One region of the Paenibacillus sp. FSL R7-0331 genome, then DNA from elsewhere that is predicted to be linked to it. Evidence: riboswitches for the same ligand, from Rfam matches in the RefSeq annotation. Region 1 holds a riboswitch; each other region holds the start of a gene.

Region 1 (4,489 bases):
CTGCCGGCTGCATCGCCATGTCGGAGAGCAATCTGCTGAAGCTGATGAAGCTGCTTGACGCTTCCTTGTCGCCTGCTATCGCGATCGGAACTGCAGATTAGCCATCATACATTCCTGAATACAAGTAGAAACGGCTATGCCGTCCTTCAGAGAAGGCGGTAACCGTTCCTGCGAGAAATATAAGGATTATTGATAGCGTAAAACATATAAATTTTTATATTTTCAAAAAGGGGGTGACCCGGCAGCTTTTTCAAAGCTTTTGAGTCACCCCCTTTATGCTGTTCAATTATTAATGCGTTATAATGGCGGCTCCTCTAAAGTCTCCACAATGTCGCACAACTGGTAATTCCGGCGCCTACCGACCATAAGAAGAACAGGTCTCCCGGCTCAAGAGTCCCGTTCTTCACCGCATGATGGAGAGTGATGAACGGGCTGCTGGTTCCGGTGTAGCCGTATCTATCCCCGATGTATGGAAATTTGGCGGTATCCTCCTCCAGGATTCCGGCAATTTCTCTGATCACAGTAAGGTTCAGCTGGCTCAGAATATAATGCTTAACCTCGCTTTTGGCAAAACCCTGCTCTTCCAGCAGCCTCTCAATTCCGGTAACCGCAGTCGGAAACGCCACGTTGACGTTATACTCCGGATGCAGATAAATCTTCTTCTCCTCAAGCGTCTGGCGGTCATTGAACATCCGGGTTAATCCGCCTGACGGGAATAGCATGTCTTCCGCCTTATGCGTGTTGGTATAGTACAAGGAATCAATCAGGCCGGAACCTCCATCCTCCACCCGTTCCAGCAGAACTGCGCAGGCTGCATCTCCGCATAAGCCTTTTGAAGCTAAATCACCTTCTTTATAAAAGCGGGCAATCTGCTCCGATCCGACAACCAGCGCATATTTCACCCGCGGATTGGTCATCATCGCACGTGCCGCCTGATCGGCAGCAACCACCATCCCCACACAATTCGCATTGCTGTCATAGACGATACATGAGTGCTTGCCGCCAATCGCCTGGTGCAAGAGCGCAGCGTCTGTCGGAGCACTATACTCATGTGTCCCGGAGGAGACAACGATCATGTCGAGGTCTTCGGGTCTAAGCCCGCTGCTCTGCAGCAATGCTTTGGAGGCTTCAATCGCCATGTAAAGCGTATTTTCTTCATAGGTTGTTGCATAGTAACGATCCTTACGGCCAAAATACTCCCAAATACCGATAAGCTTGTCTGCAGCTTCGCCAGCCTGTTCAGCCAATTCTTCATTGCTAACTTTGAATGGCGGATGGTACACTTCAGTTCCTGCAATTCTTACGTTAACCATAACGGCCCACCTTTGTTAGTGTATTTGTCTTTTTCTCAGCGTTTCAGGTCACACCGTCCGCACTCTGCGCATATTGGCTACCCTTTTACAATAGCCCACGCTTCATCAACCGTATCTACGAACTGTCCTTCAAATCCGGCTTTCGGAGCTACACGCTGTAATTGTCCCTTTGCCACAATCTTGCCCGGGTTAACCAGTACGGCATGCTTAAAGCTGTTATAAAGCACATAGCAGCGTTCCAGCACCGGCAGAATTTCCGGCTTAAAGGGCGCCATATCCGAGCAGTCAATAATCAGCGACATCTCTTTAAGCGGCAAATGCGGCATTTGGGCTTCGAAAGTATCAACCTCTTTGATCGTCTCATCCAGGTCGGCAAACCCGTGGAGGCTGATAAAGATGGTATTGGATTCAGGGTGCATTGTAGTTTCTGCGATCATGTTAGTACAACTCCAGTTCTGTTTAATAGATTTGCTGACGAGCAATCAGAAGTTTCAGAATACAATCATCGGTTTTCATTTCACACGGCAAATTCTCCAGGCAAAATGGCTTATTTTATGTATTAGAGCATGTCTGCAACTCTCCTTTGGCCTATTTAGACAGCAAAAAAACCAAACTATATGAGCGTCCCCGCTATCATACCGCTGTAAAAGCGGGTTAGACCGGTGGCTTTGCGTCTTCCGCCTTTCGGCGGAGTTGCCTTTGTTCATCAGCTGGCGCCTCAGAATTACAAACATATTTGGTATTTAGTGTCTAGCACTATTTATAATTCGACATAAAGCGGCACATTCCTTCTTTTGCCGGCGGCGGCATAACAAAAGTGCCCGCTAAGGGGCACTTTTGTAAATAGCATCTCTACTTTTATTAATAACGTTTACTGTCAGCCAGCCAATTATTGGCCGATCATCCCGCCGTCAACGGTATAGAGCGATGCGGTTACGAATGAAGCCTCATCGGATAGCAGGAAGTTCATTACGGCCGCCACCTCCTGCGGTTCTCCGTAACGTCCCATCGGTGTAGCCGCCTCATTGGCAGCCTTGAAGTCATCGGCGCTGCCTGAATTCTTCTCGATCTTACGCATCATTTGGGTGTTGATGGTTCCCGGCAGCACAGCGTTGACGCGGATACCGAACGGTGCCAGCTCGTTAGCGGTTACCCGGGTCAGACCAATCACAGCATGCTTGGACATAATGTATGGAGACATCCCCGGAGCACCCATCAGGCCTGCCAGCGAGGAGGTATTGAGGATAGCGCCGGATTTTTGCTTTTTCATAACAGGAATGACATATTGCAGCCCAAGGAATACCCCGCGGACGTTGACGTTATATACCAGGTCCAGCGACTTCACACTCAGCTCTTCCACCAGCCCGGACGGGCCTTCAATACCCGCATTGTTGGCAAAATAATCGATCGTCCCGAATTTCGCCACAGCCTGATTCACATAATTCTGCACATCTTCTTCCTTTGATACATCGGCTGGGACAGCCAGTGAGTTCGTATCGTCCAAGCCCAGCTCCTGAATGACTGTGTGAATCGCTTCCTCATTCAAATCGACCAGTACCAGATTCAGCTTACGCTCGGCCAGGCGGCGGGCAAGCTCTTTTCCGATACCGCCTGCGGCACCTGTGATGACAGCTGTTTTAACCTGTGATTGACTCATTATTATTCGCTTCCTTTGTTTTATAGTAGGGGAGTAAGTGGATTTTGTAACAAAATCGCCTTATCTCTTGAAACAAGCTTACACCCAATATACTTGTCGTGACAATAATCATAATATAAGATAATGTTGACTTGGCGACATTTTAATATCAAATGTAGCGCTCTGCTGAGCATTTTGAACATTTCAGCTATAATTGTTGTTTCTACATTCAAAAATCCGTTTTTTTGCTGTATAACCTCTGATGGTTATAATAAAACGATATCAACACGGTGGAGGCAGATGGCATTGGAACACGAAGAGGATTTAAGCAGAGGGGTCAGACGTACCCGGCAGGCACTGAAGACAGCGTTTGTTGATCTGATTTTGGAAAAGGGATATGAGACAGTAACCATTATGGATATTGCCGGGCGGGCGGACTACAACCGCGGCACCTTTTATAAGCATTTTGTAAGTAAGGAGGATCTGCTGCTGGACATCCATGATGATTTTCTGCGGAATATTTCTGAGCTGCTGCTGCAGCCTTATGAAGGAATGGAACAGATTTCGGCTGCCGGGATTTACCCCTCCCTGCTGCAGCTTTTTCAGCATATAGAGCAGCACAAAAGAGACTTCCTGGCATTAAGCTCCGCCCAGCGCGGTAAAACCTCGGTTGAGCTCTACGATACATTGCGCAGGTCCATGCGTGAGGATATGCATATTGAGATGGAGGGAAGCAGCTCCCCGCTCGATTATGAAATTCTGCTGAGCTACCAGCTGTCAGCCACTGTAGGTGTCATTGATTATTGGGCGGAGAGCAATTTCAAGTATTCTGCGGAATACATGGCCGGGCAATTGATGGTGCTCGTGAACAGCAGAATGGATCATATTGTGTTCACAAGAAACTGAGCCTTCCGGCCGCTCATAAACGCTCTAGCTCCATAGCGTAACAGGCCCGGCAATCAGGCAGCTCTATAAAAAAGCGGCGCATTCCGCTTGTACCGTAATCCGGATACAAGCCGACTGCGCCGCTTATTCTATATGTTACATATAAATATCAATGACTGTTCTCTCAGGATCTGCAAGGCGCTGAATCTCTTCACGCGCAATCTGGAGGCCGCCAAGCCGGTAAGGATTAGCGAGCCGCATAGCCTGTACCTCCTGGCCGTTCACAGCTGCCGAGCGCAATCCGCCCTCTTTGCAGTGATATATAAAGGTCACAGGTGAGCCTCCGTATTCAAATTCAAAGCGTGTACCATCCAGCTCAGCAGGCAGTACCGGGTCCAGAATCAGGTCTCCGCCCTCTTCGCGGATGCCCAGTACATTAGAGATGAGCTGGTTCATGTAGATTCCCGGACCGCTGGAATAGATTCTCCAGCCGCCTTTGACCGGAACGGAGCCGTCACGCAGCTCCTGGAAACACTCCTGTGCTTCATACCGGTTGTCAAATTTGCCGTCGGAGCTGCTGAAGTAGGCATTGCTCTGGCGCAGCTCGGCATTCGGCACAGCATCGCGGATTCCGACCGGATTAATGGTCGCGAGG
Region 2 (4,489 bases), 2.7 Mb from region 1:
CGCTATTACTATCAACCACATAGAATGATCTCCTTTATGTTCAGTCATCCGTTTATCTGCAACAATCTTTCTGCTTAACAGCAGAAAAAAAAAGGCTGCCCGGAGCAGTATCTTCCGGCAGCAGCCTTTAAGATAAACCGGCGGACTTACCCTTTCATCCGCCGGAGTCTTACCGTGTTAGCTTTTACGCTTGCCGGTTCTGGTTCTGCTTAGCAGAAGCCCCAGGGCAGCCAGCGTCATACCTGTAATGTAATAGGGTGCCGGACTGGATTCCCCGGTCTGCGGCAATGTAGCGGCTGCTGCTTCTGTAATGCCGGGATCAGTAACACTACCCAGCGGTATTTCATCATCAAGGATAATTTCATCCTCCGGCCCCGGTCCGGCTGTCGGACTCGGCTTCGGCGTTGCTTGTGGTACGATTATTCCGCCTGCGGCAGCAGTTGCACTCGCGCCGGGACCAAGCGGCACAGGATTATCTTCAATTTCCAGTTCATCATCCGTCACAATCGTCCCGATGACCGTCGGACTGGTCGGGGTGGATGGAGTTCCGCCCGGAATAGAAACTACACTGGTGGGTGATGCCGTTGCCGGCACTGTAGGACCAGGCGTTACAGCGCTTGTTGGCGCTGCTGTTGGTGCCGTTGTTGGTGCTGCTGTTGGTGCCGTTGTTGGTGCTGCTGTTGGTGCCGTTGTTGGTGCCGTTGTTGGTGCTGCTGTTGGCACTGTTGTTGGTGCCGTTGTTGGTGCTGTTGTTGGTGCTGTTGTTGGTGCCGTTGTTGGCGTTGCCGTCGGTGCTGCTGTCGGCGTCGGCGTCGGTGCTGCTGTCGGCGTTGGCGTCGGTGCTGCTGTCGGCGTTGGCGTTGGCGCTGCTGTCGGCGTTGGCGTCGGTGCTGCTGTCGGCGTTGGCGTTGGTGCTGCTGTCGGCGTTGGCGTCGGTGCTGCTGTCGGCGTTGGCGTCGGTGCTGCTGTCGGCGTTGGCGTTGGCACTGCTGTCGGCGTTGACGTTGGTGCTGCTGTCGGCGTTGGCGTCGGTGCCGCTGTCGGCGTTGGCGTCGGTGCTGCTGTCGGCGTTGGCGTTGGTGCCGCTGTCGGCGTTGGCGTCGGTGCTACTGTCGGCGTTGGCGTCGTCGTCGGCACTGGTGTTGGCGTTGCCGTCGGCACTGGTGTCGGCGTTGCTGTCGGTACTGGTGTTGGCGTTGCTGTCGGCACTGGTGTCGGCGTTGCTGTCGGCACTGGTGTTGGCGTTGCCGTCGGCACTGGTGTCGGCGTTGCTGTCGGCACTGGTGTCGGCGTTGCTGTCGGCACTGGTGTCGGCGTTGCTGTCGGTACTGGTGTTGGCGTTGCTGTCGGCACTGGTGTCGGCGTTGCTGTCGGCACTGGTGTCGGCGACGGAGTCGCTGTAGGCGTAGTTCCGTTGTCGCGGCCGGTGTATGGCTTATGGTGGAACTCTCCGCTTCCTTCCAGGGAGGCTCCGATCATACTGCCGTTGATCTGCCCGTTGTTAAACGTAATTGCTGCATTCGGGGCCAGTACGGTCCCCATGATACCGATGCTTTCCATCCGCAAGGCTGTCGCCTGCGGGAAGTTATAGAGCACTTTATTCTGACTCACGCCAGTCAGCCCGTTTCCGTTCTTGAACGTGACTGAGGCTCCGTCAATATTAACGATTGCGGTAGATCCCTCCGGTGCGGTAATCCGCAGCTCATTAGCACCCGTAAGCGTACTTCCTGATACTGAGAATACATTCAGCACGGGATCGGTACCGGTCAGTTTAATATTTCCGTAGTTGTCTTCTGTTTTGCCGTTCACAGTCAAAGCTGCAAGCTGCAGGGACTTAGTGCGGAGCAGGGCAAACTCTGAAGCAAAATTAATTACATTCGCCTCCTGCCTTAGCGTCCCCGTCCCGCCCCGCGGTTTGCCGGAGCCTGAGTAAGTACCGCCGTACACGGCACTACCGTTAACTTCCCCCATGTCATAGCTCAGATTGCCGCCTGCCACCAGCGAATCCATTTCTGAGATTTCTGCTGCACTCAGACTATGGCCTACCGAATATCCGCCCTGGGTAAGGGTGATATGACCGCCGGCAGCCATTCTGCCTTCCGAATCACTGTGGTAGCCTTTAAGATCACCGAGAATAAACACATTGTACTTACCCGCAATGCCAGGAAGGGGAGTACTGTCAGCCCTTACCTTACCTTGTCCGGCGGAAGCCAGCCAGCCGCTGACCAGCAGAACTGCAGACATAGCCACTGCAAAAGATAACTTGAATACAGATTTACGATTCATTATTAATTCCCCCCGTAAGATGCGGTATAAACCCCGGCTATAGCAGCACCTTCACCTAAAAAAATGAACAAAAAAAGCCGCCAGGAAGTCAAGCTTCACGGCGGCCGGACGATCGTAGCCCTCTCTCAAAGGCTGTAGACTCCTGGCTTTGCGTCCCGCACTTTCGGGCGGTTTGCGATTATACATGAGAAAGTATGTAGTTGAAATAGAGTAAGTAGTCTATGACATTTGTTACTTTAGCACTAAACTAAGTGTATTCCCTGATCCGCATTATTGTCAATCTATTCCTTATAATATTTTTCCATAATAATCGAAATTTCTGAACGGAAAGGCTTTCAGAGCTGTTTTCCAGCCTATGATCCATGTCATTCTATTAATTGTCAGCCAATCCTCTCTTATACTCCGGAATACTCGTTTTTCATCGTTTAAAATTTAAGTATCTAAATAATGTAATTTAGTATATTCGAACTACTTAAATTTTTAATTAATAATAACCCTCCCGGAATTCCATTTATATCGTATTGTATGCTTGTCTGATTCATAAAAGGCATAATATATCTCATCAGACGAAAAAAAACTGCCGGCCGGTTACCCGCTGACAGTTCATCCCAAGCATTTTTTATTATATTAAAGCAGCTGCAGCCAGCCGATCATTGACATCCAGAGCGGAACACTTAAAAACAGGCCGAACACCAGACCACGGCGGAGATTACCTTCATGATTCATTTTCATACTCCTCTTTTCGGCATAAATTATTTTCAACTTTAGTATTACAAATTTAATATAAATCAATTCCGGATTTTTTATTGTGAATTATGTCACATTATTTTCCTTTTAAAAAAATAAAACAAAAAGCCTTGCCATGGGAGTTGGCAAGACCTGTAGGGTACCATATAACACTGGGGGGTGTCTGGTTTATTCAATATAAACGATCTACCTGAAAATAAGCTGATAGGAACCTAAAAGTTACATTAAAACTGTCCAATAGCCCAAAGTGCCAAATACAACGACCAGCGCTACGGGATAAAAAATTTTCCGGCTTACTTTATCATTAAATGTAAAAAATAAACACAGCATACAAAGCCACGCAATAAGAACACTGCCCATTTCCTATGCATACGCTCCTTCCCGACCTCTGATCTATACTTAGAAGATACCCTCAGGGCACCTGTTACATACCATTTTTTCCGGCATTATTTTTTCTCCTATATATAGAAGAAAAGCGCAGCATCCGGAAAAATCCGGAACACCGCGCTGCATCAATTGTTGTAATTACGGCCTGCGTTAATATGAGTACGGTTCCTTGCTCCCTTACTAATATAAAGCATCCTGATGATTTGTCAAATCGGACTGTTATCCGCAGGCTCTCAGATACAGAGCTTGGCACCTTCCGGCGCAAAAATAAAACGCAGCATCGGACTGAACAGCGGCTGCAGCACAGACATATGCCCTTCGCCCTGGAATTCATTATAGGCCAGCCGGCTGAACCCGCTGCCGGCAAATGGGACCAGACGCTCATAGAATGCTCTGGCATTCTCAAGCATACCGTCCTCCTCCGAGCCGATGCCAATCATCAGCGAGCAGGCAAGCTCCCCGTTACGCAGCTTCTCCTCCAGCTCAGGCAGCATATCAAACAGCACCTTGCCTTTCCACCAGAGGGACGGGCTGCCTGCGATATAAGTGCTGAACAGCCCGCCGCGGCGGATCAGCGTATACAGGGTAAAGAAGCCGCCCAGGGAATGCCCGAAGAGCGCAGCTCTGGAGTGGTCCACATTGTATCTGCGCCCGATCAGCGGCATTAGCTCCTGCTCAATGAAGTCAAGAAAAGCATCCGCCCCGCCGTTAACCGGCCAGGGCGAGCCGTCCGGACGCAGACCCTGCTGAACATCCGGCACAGTCAGGTCCCTGAAGCGACGCTCGGACACAAACGGCCCGTCTGCCGGATAACCGATTGAGACGATCATGCCGGACGGCAGCCCCCGCGGGTGCCGGGTCTGCAGACGCATGGCATCATTGAGCGAAGCAAAGTACGCGTTGCCGTCAACGGTGTACAGCACCGGATATCCCTCCGGCGGTGCAGGCTTCAGCGGAAGATGGACAAATATCCGGTATGTTAATCCGTTGTAGAGCGAAGTCATATCCCACATCTCGGTTCCGGGCAGCATGCAGGCACTGACCGGTGATAACAGCTCCGCTTCCATCT
Region 3 (4,489 bases), 1.4 Mb from region 1:
GCCCCACACATTATTGACCAGAATATCAAGCCTGCCCTGTTCATTGGCAATCTGACGGATAGCTGCCTCTGTCTCCTGATCACGGGTATGATCACAGCGGATTGCGGCGCCTTCACCGCCGTTCTCCACAATTTCACTGCAGACCGAATCTATCGTTCCTCTTAGCTGTCCAGCCTGCTTTAGTCCTGTGCTTCTGCCGGTAACATAAACAAAAGCTCCTGCCCGTGCCAATTCCAGTGCGATTCCCCGCCCTGCCCCTCTGCTTCCTCCGGTGACTAAAGCAACTTTTCCTTTGAGTGTTGTCATCTTTGTATCCTGCTCCTTCCAATTATAAAGTGGTCCATTGCCTGTGCTTCTCAGCTTTCTATTCATATTATATCCTTTATATATGTCACCAATTGACATATATAAAGGATATAATAAAAAATAAAAGGGTTTCGAGCGGAAAGGAGCTTAACCATGAGGGCTGACCGTTTATTATCCATACTGCTTCTGCTGCAGGCCCGCGGCAAAGTCAGCTCTCGCGAGCTGGCCGGACTTCTTGAGGTCTCTGAACGGACTATAGTGCGTGATATGGAGGCACTTAGCGCGTCCGGCGTTCCAGTATTCGCCGAAAGAGGACGAGACGGCGGCTGGTTGCTGCCGGCAGGCTACAGAACCGCCTTAACCGGGATGAAGCCGGGGGAGATAGGTTCACTGCTCCTGACAGCCGATTCTGCTGTCATAGAAGCACTTGGCATCAAGGAGGACTATTCCTCTGCCGTCCGTAAGCTGGAAGCGGCTGCCGCCCAGCCGCAGCACTCACAGATCCAGCTGCTTAACCAGCGCATTCATATCGACGGCGCAGGCTGGCATCCTTCCGGCGAAGCGTATCCTTACCTTACTCTCCTGCAGGAAGCTGTATGGACAGATCATAAAGTCTTGATTGTATACAGTAATAACGATGAGCGCAAAGAGCGGCTGATCTCCCCGCTGGGTCTCATAGCCAAACGCGGTGTCTGGTATGCCGCTGCCCAAAGCGGCGGGGAGCTGCGGACTTTCCGGGTATCCCGGATTATTTCTGCTGAATTAACTGATGACGCCTTTACCCGTCCGGCAGGCTTTGATCTGGCCCGTTACTGGGAGGAATCCACCGCTTCATTTAAGGCAGCACTGCCCCGGTATCCTGCTACCCTGCTGCTCAGCATCTCCGGCATGAAATCCCTCAGGCAGGAGCGTTATGCAGCCGTACTGACTGCAGTGCCTTCTTCCAAAGCAGGCTGGCAGAAGGTTCAGGCTGAGTTTCACACACCGGAATCAGCCTGCAAAATCATTTTGTCTCTGGGACAGGAGGCTGTTGCAACCGCGCCTGAGGAGCTGGTGAACATGCTGGTAGAATCATTACGGGGAACCTCTTTTTTATATGAAGAAATTGCGCAATCCGCCTCAGCCGGAGAATCTGGAGTTTGAAGTTTTATGTCAGTTTTTACAATAGACTGTTTCCCCGCAGATCACCTATACTATTACAATACACACCATCTTTTTTAGGGGGAATTTTATTATGGACTGGATGACCAAGCTTCCGTTAAAGCAGAGAATCGTTGCCGGCTGTTACCTTGTTGCCGCTTTGTTCGCTGTTCCGGTTTTAATCACTCTTGTAATGATTGGCAAAATCGTTCTCGGCATTATCCTTATTGCTGCACTGGCCGGTCTGACTTATCCTCTCGCGCGTTTCGTTGAGAGAACGCTTACATCTTCATTTGATGAATTCTCCAATGTTACCCACACCATTGCCAAGGGCGATTTTACAAGCCGGGCTGATGAGAACGGGTCGATGGGCGAGGTCAGCCGCTCCTTCAACGTTATGATTGACAAGCTCAAGAGAATTCTGACCGAAGCGTCACAGATCACACGCCATGTAATGGATGCCAGCAGAGGCATCGAGGACAAGAATCACAGCCTGAAAATTGTAATGGCCCAGGTGGCCTCCTCCTCCAACGAGCTGGCGGTCGGCGCCAATGAGATCTCAGCGGATATTGCGGACATGACGGAATCCATCAAGGATATTGAAACCAAGGTGGCCAACTACACACACTCCACCAAGGAAATGAATAAACGCTCCATACATACGCTTGAATTGGTTGAGCAGGGACGTCTGTCAGTAGATACCCAAGCAGAAGGCATGCGCAAAAACATCGAGGCTACCAATAAGGTTGCCGGTACCATTGAGGCGCTCTCCCAGAACGCACGCGGCATTTCCATGATAGCCAAGTCCATTACCGAAATCGCTGAGCAGACCAATCTGCTGTCGCTGAATGCTTCAATTGAGGCGGCACGCGCAGGTGAGCACGGACGCGGCTTTGCCGTTGTCGCCCAGGAGGTCCGCAAGCTTGCAGAGGAGTCAACCGCCTCAACCAAAGAAGTCTTCGGCCTGATCCGCAGCATTGAAACCGATATTAAGCAGGCTGTAGAGAATATCGCGATTAACGAAGAGGTTGTACAGGTACAGAATGAACTGATCGTGGAAACGGCCCATATCTTCTCCCAGATCGTCCAAAGCGTTCAATACATAACCGAGCAGATCGCCGCCTTTTCCCAGGAAAGTGACCTTATGCTGGAGAGCGCCCTCAAAATTTCCGGTGCCATTGAAAATATATCGGCAATTACCCAGCAGACGGCAGCCGGTACTGAAGAGGTGTCCGCAGCCATGAATGAACAGATCAACGCTCTCCAATCCGTTGCTGATGAGACAGACAAAATGACCCAGGCAGTATTCCAGCTGCAAAAAACCATTCACATTTTCAAGTTCTAAGCAAGCATTACTTCAGTCCTAGAGCTGCCGCTTACATCATGCGGCAGCTCTTTTGGTTTTTGTAAGACGGATTCACTGAATTGTCCTGCAATTCGTCAATTTTCGCACTTTTCTGCATAATTGTATTGACAATGATAGAGTTAAAAATATATTGTAAAAGTAAATTTAACCAAAGAAATATTATCCAACTTAGTACCTAACCAAATATCGGCAAAGTTCTCCGAAAGGAAATGACGCAAAGCCATGGATCTACAGTCTCAAATCTTGGGGCCAGGATAGCCAGGTTGCAGCCGGGACGTTAGAATAATTACGTTCTTAACGGCTATACGTGCAACTGGCCTGTGCTCATTAGAGCACAGGCATTCTATTGTCACTGGAGTCGCTAGAAAAATACACAACGGATAGGGTGGAACTCTTGAAAACAGTCGCAGATTATATGGCTGAGGCACTTTACAACCTTGGCGTAACACATTCCTTTGGTATTATCGGCAAATCTATTTGTCCTATAGCTCTTAAGATGGTTGATTACGGCATTGAATTTATTCCGGGCAGACATGAGTCCAGCTGCGGCTTCGAAGCCGCCGGCTATGCACTCAAAACCGGAGGGCTTGGTGTTGCCTTCGGGACCTCAGGCCCGGGCGGAACCAACCTCCTTACTGCAGCAGCACATGCCAAAGCCAATAACCTCCCTGTTCTGTTCATTACCGGTCACCAGTCCATTAAAGAGCTCGGAATTCCCCAGTGCCAGGACTCTTCATCCTATCTGGCTGATCTGGCGGATATGTTCAGACCGGCTACCTTATTCAGCAAGCTGGTAGAGCGCGGAGATCATTTCAGTACGATTTTTAATCATGCCATTTCTATAGCCCTGAGCGGCAAACGCGGACCGGTACATCTGTGCATCCCTTTTGATGTGCAGACCGAAATGCTTGAGGAATGCCGCATTGTCATTCCAGAGCGCGAGACTGTTGTCAGCACTGGTAATTTCGAACGCGTAATCGCTGCTATTAACGAATCAACCCGTCCGCTTATTATCGCCGGTAAAGGCGTTAACCGGTCAGGAACACACCAGGAGCTTATTCAACTGGCCGAAACCTTTAATATCCCTGTTGTTACCTCGCCGGGCGGAAAAGGCGCTATCGCCTGGGACCATCCGCTGTACCACGGCCCGTGCGGTGTAGGCGGCTGCAAACACGGGGATGACATGCTGAACAGCAGCGATCTTTATATTGTGCTCGGCTCACGCCTGAGTGATATGACAATCTGCAATCTAAAAGCCGAGAATCATCCGGCAACACTGATTCAATTCGATTCCGATCCTACCTTTGTCGGCAAAATCTTGAATTCGCAGACGATTTCGGTCAGCGGTGATCTGCGTGACAACCTGAGCTACTATCTTCAGCATATCGACAGGGATACCGTTATCAGACATGAAATTACAGCAGATGCTAATTACCATGACGAATTGCCTATATTGCCTAAGCTCTCGATTGCTTCGGTCCTAAGTACACTAAGCGATCAGATTCCTTATAACAGCTCGGTATTTGTAGATGATGGCAGCCACGGCTTCCATGCCGTGAAATGGTACAATGTTAAGAAGCCGGGAAGCTTTATCTTTGATGCCTATTTTGCCTGCATGGGCAACGCTATCGGCATGTCGATCGGCGCCAAGGCAGCATCACCTGATGAGACCGTTCT

What was found. Region 1 has a riboswitch for cyclic di-GMP ahead of R70331_RS13280 (hypothetical protein). Riboswitches for the same ligand answer to the same signal wherever they lie in the genome.
Region 2: linked by a shared signal. The riboswitch ahead of R70331_RS30925 (choice-of-anchor A family protein) and the one ahead of R70331_RS13280 (hypothetical protein) in region 1 are both predicted to bind cyclic di-GMP.
Region 3: linked by a shared signal. The riboswitch ahead of R70331_RS19830 (thiamine pyrophosphate-binding protein) and the one ahead of R70331_RS13280 (hypothetical protein) in region 1 are both predicted to bind cyclic di-GMP.

Annotation. Positions count from the first base shown of each region.
Region 1 is NZ_CP009284.1:3,187,366-3,191,854, reverse strand. Features, by position in the region: gene R70331_RS13290 (L,D-transpeptidase family protein) at 1-101, shown strand, start outside; gene R70331_RS13285 (ketoacyl-ACP synthase III) at 315-1,313, opposite strand; gene R70331_RS13280 (hypothetical protein) at 1,391-1,750, opposite strand; cyclic di-GMP riboswitch class I at 1,931-2,021, opposite strand; gene R70331_RS13275 (SDR family NAD(P)-dependent oxidoreductase) at 2,203-2,970, opposite strand; gene R70331_RS13270 (TetR/AcrR family transcriptional regulator) at 3,256-3,855, shown strand; gene R70331_RS13265 (GH36-type glycosyl hydrolase domain-containing protein) at 3,991-4,489, opposite strand, start outside.
Region 2 is NZ_CP009284.1:477,399-481,887, reverse strand. Features, by position in the region: gene R70331_RS02085 (alpha/beta hydrolase) at 1-21, opposite strand, end outside; gene R70331_RS30925 (choice-of-anchor A family protein) at 178-2,286, opposite strand; cyclic di-GMP riboswitch class I at 2,383-2,473, opposite strand; gene R70331_RS30245 (alpha/beta hydrolase) at 3,654-4,489, opposite strand, start outside.
Region 3 is NZ_CP009284.1:4,597,461-4,601,949, forward strand. Features, by position in the region: gene R70331_RS19815 (SDR family NAD(P)-dependent oxidoreductase) at 1-306, opposite strand, end outside; gene R70331_RS19820 (helix-turn-helix transcriptional regulator) at 460-1,449, shown strand; gene R70331_RS19825 (methyl-accepting chemotaxis protein) at 1,541-2,791, shown strand; cyclic di-GMP riboswitch class I at 2,991-3,083, shown strand; gene R70331_RS19830 (thiamine pyrophosphate-binding protein) at 3,198-4,489, shown strand, end outside.